DNA from 2 places in the Ectobacillus sp. JY-23 genome. Region 2 is predicted to be linked to the other one. Evidence: predicted binding sites of a transcription regulator. Region 2 holds the regulator's gene; the other holds the start of a gene.
The links. Region 2 encodes LexA, which represses DNA repair genes until DNA is damaged. Its sites were predicted from a motif close to CGAACATATGTTCG; they were not measured.
Positions count from the first base shown of each region.

Region 1: the regulator LexA is predicted to act here: its motif matches at 5,714-5,727, upstream of uvrB (excinuclease ABC subunit UvrB).

Region 1 is NZ_CP095462.1:2,080,380-2,090,967, reverse strand. It holds gene MUG87_RS10910 (YitT family protein) at 1-141, shown strand, start outside; gene cccB (cytochrome c551) at 266-589, shown strand; gene ftsE (cell division ATP-binding protein FtsE) at 936-1,622, shown strand; gene ftsX (permease-like cell division protein FtsX) at 1,612-2,505, shown strand; gene MUG87_RS10890 (S41 family peptidase) at 2,584-4,053, shown strand; gene MUG87_RS10885 (PDZ domain-containing protein) at 4,462-5,604, shown strand; gene uvrB (excinuclease ABC subunit UvrB) at 5,796-7,769, shown strand; gene uvrA (excinuclease ABC subunit UvrA) at 7,778-10,588, shown strand, end outside.
Region 2 is NZ_CP095462.1:1,041,820-1,052,407, reverse strand. It holds gene MUG87_RS05495 (methionine gamma-lyase family protein) at 1-938, shown strand, start outside; gene MUG87_RS05490 (MerR family transcriptional regulator) at 1,168-1,512, shown strand; gene glnA (type I glutamate--ammonia ligase) at 1,565-2,899, shown strand; gene MUG87_RS05480 (DUF6843 domain-containing protein) at 3,519-4,043, shown strand; gene MUG87_RS05475 (hypothetical protein) at 4,431-4,634, shown strand; gene lexA (transcriptional repressor LexA) at 4,705-5,319, opposite strand; gene MUG87_RS05465 (YneB family resolvase-like protein) at 5,512-6,165, shown strand; gene MUG87_RS05460 (DUF896 domain-containing protein) at 6,205-6,444, shown strand; gene MUG87_RS05455 (CarD family transcriptional regulator) at 6,615-7,085, shown strand; gene tkt (transketolase) at 7,447-9,444, shown strand; gene sirA (sporulation inhibitor of replication protein SirA) at 9,700-10,143, shown strand; gene MUG87_RS05440 (YneF family protein) at 10,228-10,446, shown strand.

The DNA.
Region 1 (10,588 bases), 1.0 Mb from region 2:
GAACGTCCCGTATTGATGTGCGTAGTGGAGCAGACGGAATTCACAAAATTGAAACAATTGGTAAGGGACCTTGATCCAGCTGCATTCGTCATTGTTGCGGATGCTGCTGAGGTACTTGGAGAAGGTTTTAATCGAGCGTAAACGCATTATAATGAATATGTATGTATAACTGGGCGGTCATTTGTCCAAAAGAAGCACGTGCTGAGTAAGATCGTATTCTGACAAGTGACTTTTACGTATTTGCTAAAAAATAGGAGTGAAGCATATGAAAAAAACATGGTTGATTGCAAGCGCGGTTTTAGTGCTTGGTCTTAGTGCATGCGGAGTGAAGGAAGAAAGCAAGCCATCTGAAACAGCACAAACATCGGATGGATCAGAAGGAGAAAAGATCTATCAACAAAGCTGTAGCAGCTGTCACGGCAATAACTTGCAAGGACAGGTGGGACCAGGACTGAAACATGTTGGTGGGAAATATGACCAAGCGGAGATTGAAAAGATTATTCTTAAGGGACGCGGCAGTATGCCAGCCGGTGTCATAAAAGGCGAAGACGCTACAAAAGTAGCGGAATGGCTTGCAGGTAAAAAATAAGCGAAAAAGCTCTTGCCGATGTGCAAGGGCTTTTTCTTGCTTGTTATTACCATGTGAAAGTGGTGTGTCTATGCTTTATACTGTATAAAAAAACGGATTTTGTAGAGGAAAGTGACAGCCGGACAATCTAAACGTGTAGGCACGCATGTAATTATAGAGTGACTTTACTTTTTTTACCACTGTAACGCAACTGTAATAAAATTGTAGCGGTATTTACAGTACATTGATGTTACAATGTAATGCGGTAGCATTTTTTTGTGGTTTATGTAGAACTTTGTAAAAAAATATATATTCATAGATAACGTGAAGAGAGTACAGTAAAATCTCAGAAAATCGGGTGATGAAAATGATAACAATGAGCAATGTTTATAAAACATACGACAATGGCGTACAAGCCGCTAATGGAATAACAGTTAAAATCAAGCAGGGCGAGTTTGTATACGTAGTAGGACCAAGCGGTGCTGGTAAGTCTACATTTATTAAAATGATGTATCGCGAACAAAAACCAACAACGGGTTCAATCAACGTAAATGGCTTGTCGTTAGAAACGCTAGCAGAGCGTGATGTGCCATACTTCCGTCGCCAAATCGGCGTGATCTTCCAAAACTTCCGTTTGCTTCCGAAGCTAACAGTGCATGAAAATGTAGCATTCGCACTGGAGGTAATCGAAGAAGAGCGCGATGTAATTGATCAGCGTGTAAAAGAGGTGCTAAAGCTCGTTAAGCTTGAACATAAGGCCGACTCTTTGCCAAATCAGCTTTCTGGTGGTGAACAGCAACGTGTAGCCATTGCACGTGCTATTGTAAATCAGCCTAAAGTTGTGATTGCGGACGAGCCGACAGGGAACCTGGATATGGATACCGCTTGGGAGATTATGGATATTTTTAAAGAAATCAATGAGCGCGGTACAACTGTTGTTATGGCTACGCATAACGCGGATATCGTAAATACACTGCGCCATCGTGTCATTGCTATCGAAGGCGGTAAGATTGTTCGAGATGAGATGGAAGGAGGATATGGATATGAAAGCTAACACATTTTTGCGTCACTTGCGCGAAGGAACAAAGAGCTTAATGCGTAACGGCTGGATGACATTTGCATCCGTAAGTGCAGTTACAATTACACTTTTATTAGTAGGCGTGTTCTTGGCAGTTATCATGAACATGAATCATTTTGCAACAAAGGTTGAAAAAGATGTGGAGATTCGCGTCCATATCGACCCGGCAGCTGCAAAAGAAGATCAAGCCGTTTTGAAAGATAATTTAAAACAAATTTCGCAAATTCAATCAATTAAATTTTCTTCTAAGGAAGACGAACTAAAGCGCGTAATTAAGAGCTTCGGTGATTCCGGTCGTTCGTTTGAATTGTTTGAGCAAGATAACCCGCTGAAAGATGTATATGTAGTGAAAACAAAAGAGCCACGCGATACGGCAGTTGTAGCTGAAAAAATTCAAAAAATGAATTATGTAAGCAACGTGCAATATGGTAAAGGTGAAGTAGAAAAGCTGTTTAGCACGGTTAAAGTGGGACGTAATATCGGTATTGTATTAATTGCAGGTCTACTGTTTACGGCAATGTTCTTAATCTCTAATACCATTAAAATTACGATTTATGCACGTCGTACTGAAATTGAAATTATGAAGCTTGTGGGTGCGACAAACTGGTTTATTCGCTGGCCATTCCTGTTAGAAGGCTTATTCCTTGGCTTCTTAGGTGCGTTGCTGCCGATTGTTTTAATTATGTCAGCGTACAGTTCTATTCACTCTGTTCTGCAACAAAAATTTGCGGGCACAATCTTTGAATTACTTCCATATAACCCGTTTGTATTCCAGCTGGCTGGTTTGCTTATCCTAATTGGAAGCTTGATTGGTATGTGGGGCAGTGTTATGTCGATTCGTAAGTTTTTAAAGGTTTAAGCGAGAAAAAGTTGCAAACATATTTCGTACAAGCTTATCATATAGTAGACATAGTAAGGGCATCACACATAAAGTGTGATGCCTTTTAAGTACATAATCTGGAAAGGAGACTCCGCATTGAAACGTAAAATAGCGGTTGTGTGGATGATTGTGGCGTTTTTGGCGGGGGCCGGCGTTATGTTCGCGGGAATTAAAGTGACAACGCAAGGACCGGCAAGTGCGCTTCTTAGTAAGTCTGACGCGCCTACAAAAGAAGAAGATCTGCAGAAGATTAGACAGGCATATGATTTGATTGATTCAAAGTATGTAGAAAATGTAAATGAAAACAAGCTGGTGGAAGGCGCCATTCAAGGGATGCTCGGCACACTCAAGGATCCGTATTCCACATACATGGATAAAGAAACAGCCCAGCAGTTTGAGCAGTCTTTGGATTCTTCGTTAGAGGGCATTGGCGCCGAAATTAATAAAATTGATGAAAAGCTCATCATTGTCTCTCCCATTAAAGATTCACCGGCAGAGAAGGCTGGCATTAAACCAAATGATGAGGTTGTAACGGTAAATGGCGAAAGTGTAAAAGATTTAACTCGTGAAGAAGCGGTTCTAAAGATTCGCGGCAAAAAAGGAACAGTTGTTACCTTGCAAGTGCAGCGTGCTGGTGTAGCAGAGCCAATTACGTTTAAAATTACACGTGATAAAATTCCGTTGTTAACAGTCTTTGGTTCCGTGAAAAAGGAAAATGGAAAAGATATCGGTTATCTGCAAATTACATCGTTTTCTGAAGAAACAGCAAAAGAATTTAAAACAGAGCTCGAGAAGCTTGAGAAAAAGAACATTAAAGGACTTGTAATTGACGTGCGCGGCAATCCTGGCGGTTATTTAACAAGTGTAGAAGATATTTTAAAGTTATTCGTTACAGACAAGAAGCCGATGGTGCAGGTAGAAGACCGCGATGGCAAGCGTCAAAAGGCTTTTACATCTCTTAAGGAACGCAAGCCTTATCCGGTTTCAGTTTTGATAGATAACGGCAGTGCTTCAGCTTCTGAGATTTTAGCTGGTGCGCTTCAGGAGGCAGAAGGGTATCCACTTGTTGGTGTGAAAACCTTCGGTAAAGGTACAGTACAACAGGCTGTTCCGCTTCCAGATGGCAGCAACATAAAGCTGACTATGTTTAAGTGGCTCACACCTGATGGCAATTGGATTCATAAGAAAGGAATTGCCCCAACGGTAGAGCTGAAGCAACCAGATTACTACTACGCAACACCAATTCAATTTGACAAGCCGTTATCTTATAATATGAACAGCGAGCAAATTAAAAACGCGCAGGAACTACTAAAGGATCTCGGTTTTGAACCTGGGCGCGCAGACGGCTATTTCAGCAAAGAAACAGAAACAGCTGTAAAAGCGTTCCAGCAAATGAACAAGCTAAAAGAAACAGGAGTTATTGATCAGAAAACGGCGGATACGATTCAAAATAAAATCATTGAAAAAATTCGCTCTGGTGAAAATGACCTGCAGCTACAGGCCGCACTGAAATTAATTGCAAAATAAGAAAAACCCGCAGAATTCTGCGGGTTTTTTCTGTCATACAGACAACAGCCGATAGAGAGGTAAATTCGGCCGATAGAAGAGGGAGTTCGGCCGATAGAAGAGGGAGTTCGGCCGATAGAGAGGTAAATTCGGCCGATAGAAGAGGGAGTTCGGCCGATAGAGAGGTAAATTCGGCCGATAGAAGAGGGAGTTCGGCCGATAGAGAGGTAAATTCGGCTGATAGAAGAGGAAGTTCGGTCGATAGAAGAGGAATTCGGTCGATAGAAGGGAGGAAACGGCCGATAGAAGGAGCAAAACGGCTAAATTGGATTGATATGAGATTTGAGAATAACCTTTTCCAGGTAAAAATAAATCCGTCTTACAAAGAATGTGATAAAATGGAGAAAATGCCGACAAGGAGGGAATTCTGTGGAGTGGCTTTTAGAGATATGCTATGCAATGGGACGATTCTTTCTGCAACCTGCTTTATATATTTTTATCTTGATTAATATTTTCATAGGTGTATTCCGTGTTAAGAAAGAGAGACGCGAGTTTTCGTTTAAGGTTCATGATATATGGTATGAATTACGTATGTCTGCATTGGCAGGCATCGGAATTGGTTTGCTGCTTTCTGTCATTGCGTTTGGAACAGGGTTGGTGGTCTCGCAAGATAGCTTACAAGTTATCGCGATTTCAAGCGCAATCGGTGCTCTTTTATTGCGATTTGGCCTTTTATCTGCTGCTTATAGTATTGGGGTTGCTATTGTCGTTACGGCGTTTTCGTTGTATAGCAATTCGGATGAGACAAGCTTAGCTGCCTTAGCTTGTCTAATGAGCTTGCTTCTATTTGCCGAAGGCCGCTTGATTGCAAAGCGTGCTGCTTACGAAACAACACCAAGATTGCAAAAAGGAAAGCGCGGCTTGCTTGTGGGTTCACATGAAAGCAAGAGAATGTGGCTTGTCCCGCTTCTTGTGCTTGTACCTGGTGAAGGGATGGGTAAGCTGTTTTCCTGGTGGCCGGTCTTTACAATTGGCGCTGAAACGTATTCTTTATTTGTGATACCGTTTTTACTAGGCTTTGCAAGACGTGTGACAGGCAGTTTGCCAAAAGTAGCGATTACTTATACGGGTCATCGCGTGATGGGGCTTAGTATATTAGTATTTGCTCTTGGGCTCATAAGTATTTGGACCCCAGGAATTGCGATTGCGGCAGCCGGTATTGCCATGCTGGGAAGATTGATGATTGCGATGCAAGACCGTATTCAGGATCAACAGCAGACACCGTATTTCTCGGTTCAAAAGACAGGTGTCATGATCTTGGATATACTGCCGGGCTCCGCTGCAGAAGAACTTGGCCTGCGTCCTGGTGAGGTTATTACAAAGGTAAACGGGAATTACATTGAAGATGTTGCCGACTTTCATCGCGCTTTGCGCCAAAAGGGTGCGTTTTGCAAGCTGGAAGTGCTTGATGTGCAAGGAGAGATTCGCTTTGCACAGCGTGCACTATATGCTGATGATGGTGATTTAGGTATTTTATTTGTACGTGGTAGCAATCGAGAGCAAGCCGTGTAAGGCAGGTGGAGACACCTGTCTTTTTTTGTATGCTTGGAGGAAAAATATGCAAAATGAGCATAAATCCTGTTTGACACCGCACCCTAGTAGAAGATGTTATACTTTCATGCGAATATTTGTTCGTTTTTTTGGCTTTTTCTCATTTGTTCATGATAAAATAACGATAGATATTGTTGAGGAGGTCGAGGTGTGTGGAGCAGCAATTTAAGGTAGTGTCACCGTATTCACCGCAGGGTGACCAGCCGAAAGCGATTGAGAAGCTGGTGCAGGGAATACGCGAAGGTAAGAAGCATCAGGTGTTGCTTGGAGCGACTGGTACGGGTAAAACATTTACAATGTCAAATGTAATTAAAGAGGTCAATAAACCAACGCTTGTAATCGCACATAATAAAACGCTGGCGGGACAGCTATACAGTGAGTTTAAGGATTTCTTTCCGAACAACGCAGTTGAGTATTTTGTGAGCTACTATGACTATTATCAGCCGGAGGCCTACGTTCCGCAGACAGACACATTTATTGAAAAAGATGCGAAAACAAATGATGAAATTGACAAGCTGCGCCACTCCGCCACTTCAGCGTTATTTGAACGGCGTGATGTGATTGTTGTAGCGAGCGTGTCCTGTATCTATGGTCTCGGTTCGCCGGAAGAATATAAGGAAATGGTAGTGTCGCTCCGGGTCGGTATGGAAAAAGGGCGCGACGAGCTGTTACGTCAATTGGTGGATGTACAATACGCGCGTAACGACATCGATTTTCAGCGCGGAACGTTTCGTGTACGGGGCGATGTTGTTGAGATTTTTCCGGCTTCGCGCAGTGAGCATTGCATTCGCATAGAGTTTTTTGGAGATGAAATTGACCGTATTCGCGAGGTCGATGCCCTCACGGGAGAAGTGCTTGCTGAGCGAGAGCATGCGGCCATCTTCCCGGCATCTCACTTCGTAACCCGTGAAGAAAAAATGCGCATTGCAATTGAAAATATTGAAAAGGAGCTAGAAGATCGACTCAAGGAATTGCGAGATGACGAGAAACTTCTAGAGGCGCAGCGTCTCGAGCAGCGTACGCGCTATGATCTTGAAATGATGCGTGAAATGGGCTTTTGCTCTGGCGTTGAAAACTACTCGCGTCATCTTACGCTCCGGCCGCCGGGTTCTACACCGTACACGCTCATTGACTACTTCCCGGATGACTTTTTAATCGTAATTGATGAGTCGCACGTATCTGTTCCGCAAATTCGCGCGATGTTCAACGGTGACCAAGCGCGTAAACAGGTGCTTGTGGACCACGGTTTCCGCTTGCCGTCTGCGCTTGACAACCGTCCGCTTAAATTTGAAGAGTTTGAAGAAAAGGCACATCAATTGGTATATGTTTCAGCAACACCAGGTCCGTATGAACTGGAGCGTTCGCCTGCACCTGTTGAGCAAATTATCCGCCCGACCGGACTGTTGGATCCAATTATTGACGTCCGTCCGATTGAAGGGCAAATTGACGATCTTATTGGAGAAATTCAAGATCGTATCAGTAAAAACGAACGCGTGTTAATTACAACACTCACAAAGAAAATGTCTGAAGATTTAACAGATTACTTAAAAGACATTGGCATTAAGGTCAATTATTTGCATTCAGAAATTAAGACGCTGGAGCGCATTGAGATTATCCGTGATTTGCGTCTTGGTAAATATGATGTACTCGTTGGAATCAACCTGCTTCGAGAGGGACTTGATATTCCGGAAGTGTCGCTTGTTGCCATTTTGGATGCCGACAAAGAAGGGTTCCTTCGCTCTGAGCGCTCATTGATTCAAACGATTGGCCGGGCGGCGCGTAATGAAAACGGCCATGTTATTATGTATGCCGATAAAATGACCAATTCCATGGAGCTGGCGATAGGTGAAACAAAGCGCCGCCGTGAGATTCAAGAAGCGTACAATGCGAAGCACGGTATCACGCCGCGCACGATTCGCAAGGAGGTTCGCGATATCATTCGCGCGACAACAGCTGCGGAACAGGAAGCAGCATACGAAACAAAGCCGAAGAAAATGACGAAGGAAGAGCGCGTAAACTTAATTGCGCGTCTTGAAATAGAGATGAAGGAAGCAGCAAGAGCGCTTGATTTTGAGCGTGCGGCAGAGCTTCGTGACTTGGTGCTTGAACTGAAAGCGGAAAGGTAGGGATAGCGTTGGCAAATGATCGAATTATTGTGAAGGGCGCCCGTGCCCATAATTTGAAAAATATTGATGTGACGATTCCAAGAAACGAACTTGTGGTTATTACCGGTTTATCAGGGTCGGGGAAATCTTCGTTGGCTTTTGATACAATTTATGCAGAAGGACAGCGCCGCTATGTCGAGTCGCTGTCCGCATACGCTCGTCAGTTTTTAGGACAAATGGATAAGCCGGATGTCGATGCAATTGAAGGCTTGTCACCGGCAATTTCCATCGACCAAAAAACGACGAGCCGCAACCCGCGTTCTACGGTCGGTACCGTTACGGAAATTTATGATTACTTACGTTTATTGTATGCGCGTGTCGGTACACCCATTTGTCCGAACCATGGCATTGAAATCACATCGCAAACGATTGAACAAATGGTAGATCGTATCTTGGAATATCCGGAACGCACCAAATTACAGGTGCTGTCTCCCATCGTTTCTGGGCGTAAAGGAACGCATGTAAAAACGCTGGAGGACATTAAAAAGCAAGGTTATGTTCGTGTGCGCGTAGATGGTGAAATGCGTGAGCTATCCGATGACATTCAACTTGATAAAAATAAAAAACATAGCATTGAAGTTGTGATTGATCGCATTGTTGTAAAAGAAGGTATTGCATCACGACTTGCCGACTCCTTAGAAACGGCGCTTCGCCTTGGTGAGGGACGTGTACTCATTGATGTAATGGGAGAAGAAGAGCTGTTGTTTAGTGAGCATCATGCTTGTCCACACTGTGGGTTTTCCATCGGTGAATTGGAGCCGCGCATGTTCTCCTTCAATAGCCCGTATGGTGCATGTCCATCCTGTGACGGTCTTGGCTCTAAACTGGAGGTAGATCCGGAGCTTGTAATTCCAAACTGGGACTTAAGTCTGCGCAATCATGCGATTGCCCCTTGGGAGCCGTCCAGCTCGCAATATTATCCGCAGCTTTTAGAGGCGGTGTGCAATCATTATGGCATTGATATGGATGCACCTGTAAAAGATGTTCCAAAGCATTTGTTTGATAAAGTGTTGTATGGCAGCGGAGATGAGAAAATTTACTTCCGCTACGTGAACGATTTTGGGCAGGTAAAAGAAGGTGACGTTACTTTTGAAGGAGTATTGCCGAACATTGAGCGACGCTATCGCGAAACAAGCTCGGATTATATTCGTGAGCAAATGGAGAAGTATATGGCGGAGCAGGCGTGTCCGAAATGTAAAGGAGCACGTTTAAAAACAGAAAGCCTATCTGTGTTCGTGGGAGGTAAGCATATTTCCGATGTAACAAACCAGTCCGTAACGGAAGTATATGACTTTTTCTCTACAGTGTTGTTGACAGAAAAGCAGGAGCAAATTGCTCGTCTCATCCTCCGTGAGATTAAAGAACGCCTTAGCTTTTTAATTAATGTTGGTCTCGATTACTTAACGTTGAATCGTTCGGCAGGGACGCTTTCGGGCGGTGAGGCGCAGCGCATCCGCTTGGCAACACAAATTGGCTCACGTTTGACCGGCGTGCTTTATATTCTGGATGAACCTTCCATCGGCTTGCATCAACGCGATAATGACAGGTTAATTCAAACCTTGCAGGATATGCGTGATTTAGGAAATACGCTCATTGTTGTAGAGCACGATGAGGATACCATGATTGCGGCAGATTATCTGATTGACATCGGTCCAGGTGCGGGTATTCACGGCGGGCAGGTTGTGTCTGCGGGAACACCGGAAGAGGTAATGGCGGATAAGAAGTCGCTAACGGGGCAGTACTTAGCAGGTAAAAAGTTTATTCCAGTACCGATGGAGCGCCGAAAAGGTGATGGTCGTAAAATTGAAATTCTAGGTGCTAGAGAAAATAATCTGCATAATGTAAAAATGTCGTTTCCGCTCGGTACATTTGTTGCGGTGACCGGGGTGTCGGGATCTGGTAAAAGTACGCTTGTGAACGAGATTTTATATAAAGCATTGGCCCAAAAGCTGCATAAAGCAAAAATCAAGCCGGGTGCGCATAAAGATATAAAAGGTATTGACCATTTAGACAAGGTCATTGATATTGACCAATCGCCAATCGGACGCACGCCACGCTCAAACCCAGCAACATATACAGGTGTATTTGATGATATTCGTGATGTATTTGCGCAAACGAATGAGGCAAAGGTGCGCGGCTATCAAAAGGGACGCTTCAGCTTTAATGTAAAGGGCGGACGCTGTGAGGCGTGTCGCGGCGATGGTATCATTAAAATTGAAATGCATTTCCTTCCGGATGTGTACGTTCCTTGTGAGGTGTGTCATGGCAAACGCTACAATCGTGAAACGCTCGAAGTAAAGTACAAAGACAAAAGCATTGCTGATATTTTGGAGATGACGATTGAGGACGGCGTACGCTTTTTTGAAAATATCCCGAAAATTAAGCGCAAGCTGCAAACACTTGCAGACGTGGGGCTTGAGTATATGACGCTCGGACAGCCGGCTACGACGCTTTCGGGCGGAGAAGCGCAGCGCGTCAAGCTGGCATCTGAATTACATCGCCGTTCTAACGGGCGCACGCTGTATATTCTGGATGAACCGACAACGGGTTTGCATGTAGATGATATTGCGCGCTTACTGAAGGTGTTGCAGCGTTTGGTGGAAAACGGTGATACCGTGCTTGTAATTGAGCACAATTTGGATGTTATTAAAACAGCTGATTATATCGTCGATTTAGGTCCAGAAGGCGGAGACAAGGGCGGACAAATTGTTGCGACCGGTACACCAGAGCAGGTGGCGGACGTACAAGCATCCTATACTGCTAAATATTTGAAGGTCATC
Region 2 (10,588 bases):
TTGTTTATATTACAGGTAAACCGTATGATACGCTGGAAGAAATCGTAGGTATTCGCGGCAAAGGCATCGGCTCATTTAGAGAGTATAACATTGGCTATCGCACTGTTGATTTGCTCAATGGCGGGGTGGATTGGGAACGTGTTAAAGAAGCTATTAGCCCGCAAACGAAGATGATTGGCATTCAGCGTTCCAAAGGTTATGCAACAAGACCGTCGTTTACTGTGGCCGAAATTGCGGAAATGATTCGATTTGTAAAAGAAGTTAAGCCGGATGTTGTAGTGTTTGTAGATAATTGTTACGGTGAATTTGCAGAGGAGTTGGAGCCTTGTCATGTGGGAGCAGATTTAATTGCGGGTTCACTTATTAAAAATCCTGGTGGCGGCATTGTCAAAACCGGTGGCTATATTGTCGGCAAAAAGCAATACGTAGAGGCGTGTGCGTATCGCCTCACTTCACCTGGTATCGGAGCGGAGGCTGGGGCGTCTTTATACAGCTTACAGGAAATGTATCAAGGCTTTTTCTTGGCCCCCTACGTAACAGCACAAGCCATAAAAGGAGCTATTTTCACGGCAGCCTTTTTAGAAAAGCTTGGTATGAACACATCCCCTAGATGGGATATGCCGCGAACAGATTTAATTCAATCCGTGCAATTTGATGACCGTGAGCGCATGATTGCCTTTTGTCAGGCCATTCAATATGCATCTCCAATTAACTCGCATTTTACGCCGTATCCGAATTATATGCCCGGTTATGAAGATGATGTCATCATGGCAGCTGGTACATTCATTCAAGGCGCTAGCATTGAATTATCCGCAGACGGTCCCATTCGTCCGCCGTATGTTGCTTATGTACAAGGTGGCCTCACTTATTCACATGTTAAAATTGCAATTTGTTCTGCCATCGATTCGTTACTCGAAAAGGGGCTACTTTCTTTATAAAGTTTCTGTAAAAAGAGCAGGGCTTGGGCATATAAATAAGGTGTACACATAGGATAAAAAGGTCATCTCATTTGGCGTGGAAACGGTTAAAAATAAATGTCATAAAAGCTAACATTTGTTGACACTATACATACCATAATATAAAATAAAGGCATGTTAAGGAGAAGGAGGAATTGAAGTGAGCAATCACGATCGACGCTCTACTCCGCTGTTTCCAATCGGTATTGTTATGAACCTAACGCAGCTATCTGCTCGCCAAATTCGCTACTATGAAGAGCACGGTCTCATCACACCGGTACGAACAGAAGGCAACCGCAGGCATTATTCTTTCAATGATGTCGATAAATTGCTTGAAATTAAAGATTTGCTTGATCAAGGCTTAAACTTGGCTGGTATTAAGCAAGTATTGGAGTTAAAAGCCACAGGTCAGGTGCAGCCGCCTCCAGTGTCTGAGGAGTCAAAACAAATTTCCGACGCAGAGCTCCGCAAGCTGCTTCGCGACGAACTGCATCAAGCGGGTCGTTTTAATCGCACTTCGCTTCGACAGGGCGATATGTCCCGATTTTTTCACTGATATTGGTTTTACATGTTTTCCATATAAAATGTTAATCAGGGGGAATCAGAAAATGGCAAAGTTTACAAAAGAAGACATTTTTCGTTTTGCGCAAGAAGAGAACGTTAAGTACATTCGTTTGCAATTTACCGACCTTTTAGGAATTATTAAAAACGTAGAAATTCCTGTAAGCCAGCTTGAAAAAGCATTGGAGAATAAAATGATGTTCGACGGTTCTTCTATTGAGGGCTTTGTTCGTATTGAGGAATCTGATATGTATCTCTTCCCTGATTTAGATACATGGGTTGTGTTTCCCTGGACTTCCGAGAAGGGGAAAGTAGCTCGCTTAATTTGTGATATTTACAATCCAGATGGCACGCCTTTCGCAGGGGATCCGCGCAATAACCTAAAACGTGTTTTAAAAGAAATGGAAGATCTTGGTTTCACGGATTTTAACTTAGGACCAGAACCAGAGTTTTTCTTGTTTAAGGTAGATGAAAAAGGAAATCCGACGCTTGAACTAAACGACAATGGTGGTTACTTTGATTTAGCACCTACGGACTTAGGTGAAAACTGTCGCCGCGATATTGTGCTTGAGCTAGAGGAGATGGGCTTTGAGATTGAAGCATCTCATCATGAAGTAGCGCCGGGACAACACGAGATCGACTTTAAATATGCAGGCGCATTAAAAGCATGTGATGATATTCAAACATTTAAACTGGTTGTAAAAACAATTGCGCGTAAGCATGGCTTGCATGCAACATTTATGCCAAAACCATTGTTTGGTGTAAACGGATCTGGTATGCACTGTAACCTGTCTCTGTTCCGTGGCAAAGAAAACGCATTTTATGATGAAAATGGTGATCTACAGCTAAGTGAAACAGCACGTCATTTCATTGCGGGTATCTTAAAGCACGCACCAAACTTCACTGCGGTTACAAACCCGACAGTAAACTCTTACAAGCGTCTTGTACCTGGATATGAAGCACCTTGCTACGTGGCGTGGTCCGCTCGCAACCGTAGCCCGCTTATTCGCATTCCAGCATCGCGCGGTCTTAGTACACGTGTAGAAGTGCGCAGTGTAGACCCGGCAGCGAATCCATATTTGGCGCTTTCCGTTCTTCTTGCGGCAGGTCTTGACGGTGTCAAAAACAAACTTGCAGCACCAGCACCAGTAGATCGAAACATCTACGTGATGACGCGTGCTGAGCGCGAAAAAGCGGGTATCGTAGACCTTCCGGCTACACTTGCACAAGCGCTTGAGAACTTAAAAACAGATGAAGTTATCTGCAACGCGCTTGGTGAGCATTTGCTAGAGCACTTTATCGAAGCAAAAGAGATTGAATGGGATATGTTCCGCACACAAGTTCACCCTTGGGAACGCGATCAGTATATGAGCATTTATTAAGCGGAGAAAGCCTTGACACTACTAGTGTTGAGGCTTTTTTCTTGATGTGGGCATAATCTGTTTTATTATAATCTGTATGGATTGCCCACTGACAGGTGCTTTATCAATTCTGTTCAATCTGGAGCTTATACTAAGGTAACATAGGGGGATGTGCCTAGCGATAATGTGTATATTAAGGTTATAGAAACGGCGTTCCAGTAGCAACAATAGCTGGTACTGAGTATATTCATACTAGTAGCAAAATATCTTCGTCTACTAAATCACTTGATGGTTATCTTGCGGCAAATATTTATTATGATATTAAAAGTGCTAAACAGTTACCTGCTGAAACATTTGCTGAAATAAAACCTAAGGGGCAACAAGAACAAATTCCACTCCCTGAGTATGCTAATCCTTTTGTAGAAATGGTAGTAGTTTTGTTTCTGGGGTCACGATCAAACACCTAACCATGAATTTGCTAAGATACTTGAAAATGATTCAGCAATTTATGAGATACTACATGAATCAAAGGTTGCGAGTTTTTATCACTTATTCCCTTTCATGCCTAACGCTGAATTTGCAGGATTTTCTCATAGGTGGGCTGTAAATTGACAGACTGAACTGATTAAGGAGGAGGAAATTGAGTAAAAAACTTGCTATTACTGTACTAACTATTATAGGTCTATTGGTCCTAATGTTTGGATTATGGGTTCGATATATAACAAAACCTGGAACAGATGAAGTATATTTAATTCCTGAAGGGCATACTGGATGTGTATTCGTACTTTATGATATCAAAGATGCGTTGCCTCTAAAGATTAAAAATAAAGTGATTACATACCAAATACCAAAAGATGGTGTTTTGAAAACATCATCTAATGAAACCTTTGGTTGGGCAAGAAAGAGTGGTTCTGGATGGCACGATGTAAAATATTATTATGTAAACGAAAACGGAGCGCGTGTTAAGGAACTGGGAGAAAAAAATATTCATAACCCAGGAAATTCTGGAATAATCTTGGAGGATACAAGTGGTAAAACAGTCAAATTGACTTACAGTGATTTTTTCTTGGGGAGTGAAAAAGATGCGCAAGATCCTTTTCAAGCTTGTTCTAATTTTGCCATGAAAGAAAAGTTATTAAATACCTATATAAAAAGTAACAATTAAATCTAATTTATTAAAAGAAAATAAGCACTATAATATAAACACAGTCTATGACTATTGTTAAAAGATTAATACATTAAAATTAGTAATAATCTAGCTGAAAATGCCATCTATCCAAGTGTCATCGGTTGGAAAAATCGGTTATTTTCTGTCCGTGAATTTAGTGCCAAGTTAATGCGATCAGTATATAAGTATTTATATAAGAAGAGAAAGCTTTGGTATCAATCATACCAAGGCTTTCTCTAATTCAGTAATATTCCATATGTAATCATGAGTAGAGTATAAATACCCAAGCAATTACGCGTGTAACACAACTATTTCTACTAATTCATGAATACGTTTGCAATGTTTTCCGTACATATAAATAACAATAACGGGGAGTTGATGAAGATGCAGCGAAAGATGGTCTATTTAGCATTATGTGATACGTGTGGCACTCCAAAACGTATTACGAAATATGCACTTCGAAATAGTTGGAGAAACAGTGCAGTGACAGAGGAATACTGCCATAATTGCCGACAGCATACTGAAATTCCTGAGCATCTGCGTAAAATTGCGAAAGAGCTGTACTTGTTTCAACATCGTAGTGTGTAAATGGAAGGCTCCCTGCTTTTGAGATGGGGGCTTTTCGGTTGAAATGATAAAAAAGAGCCGGCATGGGCTCTTAGTGAATGTTGCGGTATACACCGACTACTTTTCCGACAATGGAAACCTGCTTTAAGAAGATAGGCGATAGTGTAGCATTTTCCGGTTGTAAGCGGAAATAATCTTTTTCTTTATAGAAGCGCTTCACAGTTGCTTCGTTGTCTTCTGTTAAAGCAACGACAATTTCACCATTATTTGCAGATTGTTGTTGACGAACTACAACCAAATCACCGTCAAGAATGCCTGCTTCAATCATGCTGTCACCTTGTACTGTTAACATGAATACATGATCGGAACTTGAAACGAAGTTGGCAGGGAGCGGGAAATGGTCTTCAATATTTTCAACAGCGGTAATCGGTGAGCCGGCTGTTACTTTACCGACAATTGGGACATGTACGACTGGAAAAGATGCTATATTGTCTTCCTCTAAAATTTCGATCGCACGTGGCTTTGTCGGATCTCGGCGAATATAACCTTTCTCTTCTAAACGAGCAAGGTGACCATGTACAGTAGAGCTGGAAGCGAGACCTACTGCTTGGCCGATTTCTCGTACGGAAGGTGGATAGCCTTTTTCTTGCACCTTTTGTTTAATAAAATTAAAGATGTCCAGCTGTCGTTTTGACAATTTTTCCATAGCATATCACCTCGTTTTGTAAAAAATTATTATAAATAGTATATCATAGCATACTTTGATACACAAACATAAGTTCGAATGTATGTCTTTTTGTGCTATAATATAGAGACTTACATAAAATGATGATCCCTTCCTGCTTAAGAAGGTCTTTTACATGTTCTGCAGGCAAGGTTCAGATTGCGGAGGAGTACAATGAAAGCAGTTATTTATGCCAGGGTGAGCACGAAAAAAGATGTGCAGGAAACATCGCTCACTAGACAGCGTGATGAATTGTTACAAATGGCAGCAAACTACGGTATGCAGGTCGTAAAGGTAATTGAAGAGCAAGCGAGTGGATATGAGATTGAGCGTGAAGGTATTGTAGATATGCTCGATGCGGTAAAAGAGGGAGCGGATGTAGTTTTAATTCAAGACGAGACGCGCCTTGGTAGAGGAAATGCGAAAATTGCCCTTATGCGTTGTTTACAAAAAGAAGGTGTGCGTGTATATACACGTTCTCATAATGGGGAATTACAATTGTCTGATGCAGATTCTATGGTCCTTGATATCATTGCGATTGTGGAAGAGTATCAGCGCAAAATACATAATATGAAGATTAAGCGCGGTATGCAGCGAGCTGTGCAAAATGGTTTTCGCCCCGAGCGCAACTTGAAAAATCAACATATTAATAGCGGACGTGAAAAGAAAGAAGTGCCGATTGAAGAAATTGTTCGTTTACGTAAAAATGAGTTAACCTTTGCTGAAATTGCAGCCACACTTCGCGGTTTTGGGTATGATGTATCAAAAGCGACTGTTCACAGACGTTACCAGGAATACGAACGCGAACAGCTTGATATTGTAAAATAACTGTTGTATGATGTATATCATGAGGAAAGGAGAATGCCCATGTTACCAGCTGAAAAACTAAATCGCATTAATGAACTGGCTCGAAAGGCTAAGGCGCAAGGGCTGACTGAAGAGGAGCAGCAAGAACGTCATGCGCTTCGTCAGGAATACCTAAAAGCGTTTCGGGGCGATATGCTCACTCATTTAAAATCTATGAAAATTGTAGATGAAAAAGGAAACGACGTTACACCGGAAAAGCTCAAGCTGTTAAAAGCGGAAGGCAACGGTTTAGTGAATTAATAAAAGCGGCTTAGGCTGCTTTTTTTTTGTTTGTTTTTAAAAAGAAATATTTCTGAAAAAGATACGATAATATATTGACAACGATAAAAAGTAAATGTTAATATGATATATTTTACTATTTGTTGAAACTCTGTTATACTGATTATAGTAGTATTATGGAGGTGATTCATTTGTTTCAAATAGGTGATAAGATCGTCTACCCTATGCATGGTGCCGGCGTTGTCGAGGCGATTGAAGAAAAGGAAATTTTAGGTGAAACCAGAACATATTATATTATCCACATGCCGATTAATGATATGCAAATTATGATCCCAACCGGGAAAGCTTCTGCGGTAAGATATGTAGTGGACGGTGGTACGCTTGAAGATGTATTGTTTCAATTTGAGCATGGTGAGTCTGATCAATCGGTACCATGGAAACAAAGACACCGCATGAACATGGAAAAAATTAAAACAGGTGCGATATACGAAGGAGCCGAAGTTGTGCGCGATTTAATGCGGCAGCATAAAGGAAAGCCGCTTAATGCAAGCGAAAAGCAGTTATTAGACACGGCTCGTAAAATTTTTGTTAGTGAACTTGCTTTAATTAAAGGGCTGACAGAACGACAAGCTACGGACCTGTTGGAGAGTAAGGTGAGTTAAGAATAGAGTACCTACGCGACAGCGTAGGTATTTTTATTTTTGACTGTGTTTGAGCTTGACGTTACATTAGTAGTCGGCACTTGATGATTGAAATGAGGGTGTTGAGACTAGTGATTTAAAGGGGAGACCGGAGGCACATAGCAGTGAGGGGACTCTCTGAGCGCTTGTGGAAAGCGAATCTCCGTAATCAAAAACAACAACGAATTTGAGCAAAAGCTTTATTTTATTAGGTGTTATTTGTTCACTCTTGTGATTATGAGCAAAAAAGCACATATTTCTGCATACATGTTGTATAATACGATGTGGCAAGCTATCATATATAATGTGCCGCTTGGCAAATTGAATGAAGGGAATGAGTGTTATGTCACATTCAATCGAACAGCTTTCGATTAACACAATTCGTACACTATCTATTGATGCAATTGAAAAAGCAAATTCCGGACATCCGGGCATGCCTATGGGTGCTGCGCCGATGGCCTATACATTATGGACGAAATTTATGAATCATAATCCGGAAAATCCAACTTGGTTTAACCGCGATCGTTTTGTATTATCTGCAGGTCATGGCTCTATGCTGTTATACAGCTTATTACATCTGTGCGGCTATGATATGAGCATGGATGATTTGAAAAACTTCCGTCAATGGGGTAGCAAAACGCCAGGACATCCTGAGTTTGGCCACACACCAGGAGTAGATGCAACAACGGGCCCACTTGGACAAGGTATTGCGACAGCTGTAGGTATGGCAATGGCGGAGCGTCACTTGGCTGCCAAATACAACCGCGATAATTTTAACGTTGTAGATCATTATACATATGTTATCTGCGGAGACGGCGACTTGATGGAAGGTGTATCAGCAGAAGCTTCTTCTTTAGCTGCACACTTACAGCTTGGCCGACTTGTTGTTTTATACGATTCCAATGATATTTCCCTGGATGGCGACTTGCATCGCTCTTTCTCTGAAAGTGTAGAAGATCGTTATAAAGCATATGGCTGGCAAGTTATTCGTGTAGAAGATGGAACAGATGTTGATACGCTTACAAAAGCGTTGGAAGAAGCAAAATCTGATGAAAAACGCCCAACATTAATTGAGGTTAAAACTGTGATTGGCCATGGTTCACCTAATAAATCCGGGAAGTCTGCTTCTCATGGTTCACCGCTTGGCGCAGAAGAAATTAAATTGACTAAAGAAGCTTATCAGTGGACATTTGAGCAAGATTTCCATGTACCTGAAGAAGTATATGCCCACTTCAACCAAACGGTTAAAGAAGCGGGTAAAAAGAAAGAAAGCGAGTGGAAAGCAACATTCGCAGCATATGAGCAAAGCTACCCAGAGCTTGCAAAAGAATTAAAAATGGCGATTGAAGGTAAGCTTCCTGAGGGCTGGGATGCAAATCTGCCTAAATATGAAATGGGTAAATCCATTGCCACACGCGCTTCTTCCGGAGATGCAATTCAAGCCATCGCTGAAAGCGTACCATTCTTCTTTGGTGGTTCTGCAGACCTTGCAGGTTCCAACAATACGTACATGAAGAAAGAAAAAGACTTTACACGCGATGATTACAGCGGCAAGAACATCTGGTATGGTGTGCGTGAATTTGCGATGGGTGCTGCAATGAACGGTATTGCGCTTCATGGAGGTTTAAAAACTTACGGAGGTACATTCTTCGTATTCTCTGATTACCTGCGCCCTGCAATTCGTCTGGCGGCACTTATGCAGCTTCCTGTAACGTATGTATTTACACATGACAGCATCGCAGTAGGAGAAGATGGTCCAACTCACGAACCAGTAGAGCAATTAGCATCGCTTCGTGCAATGCCAGGCATGTCTGTAATTCGTCCTGCAGACGGTAATGAATCTACAGCCGCATGGAAGTTAGCATTAGAGTCTAATAAGCCAACAGCGCTTGTATTAACACGTCAAGCGTTAGCGACATTAGAAGGCGCATTAACAGATACGTATGCCAAAGTGGAAAAAGGTGCATACGTTCTATCACCAAGCAAAAAAGAAACAGCAGATGTATTGCTTTTGGCATCTGGCTCTGAAGTGAACCTAGCTGTAAAGGCTCAGGAAGCTTTAGCTGCAGAAGGCGTGGACGCAGCGGTTATCAGCATGCCTTCCTTCGACCGCTTTGAAGCACAATCTGCTGAATATAAAGAAGCTGTTTTACCAAAAGCAGTAACAAAACGACTTGCAATTGAAATGGGTTCGACTTTCGGTTGGCATCGTTATGTTGGTCTAGACGGAGATGTAATCGGCATTGATACGTTTGGCGCGTCTGCACCAGGTGAAAAAATTATGCAAGAGTACGGCTTTACAGTAGAAAATGTAGTGAAAAAAGCGAAGGCCTTACTATAATGAAAAGAGACTCTCCAACAGGGGAGTCTCTTTTCAAAAGCTGTACTAAAGTTTGATGTACGTGATAAACACATGAGTTTTAACAAGGGCGTTTCAACATACAAGAGTGTAGGTTATAGGTTAAATGTAAACTTTTTCTATGCATAATTTTGATTTTCGACAGAAAAAGTTATTTCTTGCTCCACCTTCAGACAATCCTCTTCTTATTTATCTTTTATAATGAAGAGAAAATAGGTTGTCCAGAGGGGGAGACATGTGAAAACATATCATCTGTACCTAATCCAAGATGACATTGCCAAAACGTATTTTGGGCGTGAATTTTTATTGTTTGACTTATTTTCCCGATTTAGCAATGCCAATTCTTTAACAGAGAAAAAAGTACTATATAAACAAATTCAATTTGTTACAAAACCGATTAAAACAATAAAGCTTCATCATAGAATAGAACAAGCTCTGCAAAGCAGTGTAGCTTATAAAAAAGAAGAAGAATGTCATCTGTTATATGGTGAGCAAGAGGAAAGTTGCACCTTGCGTTTATATCATCGCCATGTTGAGATCCATTCACAAGGAAGCGGAGAATGGGAAACGATATTTTTCGAGGTGCTGCGAAAAAATGAAGCTACATTTTTAGCTATGAACTACCATGAACGCCGTTATGGTTGGTTAAATCCGATTAAGCAAGAAAGGAAGTTCGTGTAAGTAAAAAAATGTCGAATACCTCCTTGTCTTATTGATAAGGTTTTAGTACACTGTAATGTAGACAACATGAAGGAGGAAAAAGGTATGCCAGTTTGGGTAGGTGTTCTAGTAGGTGTGCTTGCTTTAATTGCAGGTGTAGCACTAGGATTTTTTATCGCTCGTCGATATATGATGGATTATTTAAAGAAAAACCCGCCAATTAATGAACAAATGTTGAAAATGATGATGATGCAAATGGGTCAAAAACCATCGCAGAAAAAAATCAATCAAATGCTTCAGGCGATGAACAAACAAATGAAATAAGACAAAGCACTCGAATCTCGAGTGCTTTTTGTTTTTGGCTCTTTTCTAAAAGATTGTTGTTTTTAGATAGGTTTCTTTGTTTCAGGTTGGTTGGAGTGGAAGGTGCGAGACTCCTGCGGGAGCAGCGGGTCAGATGAGACTG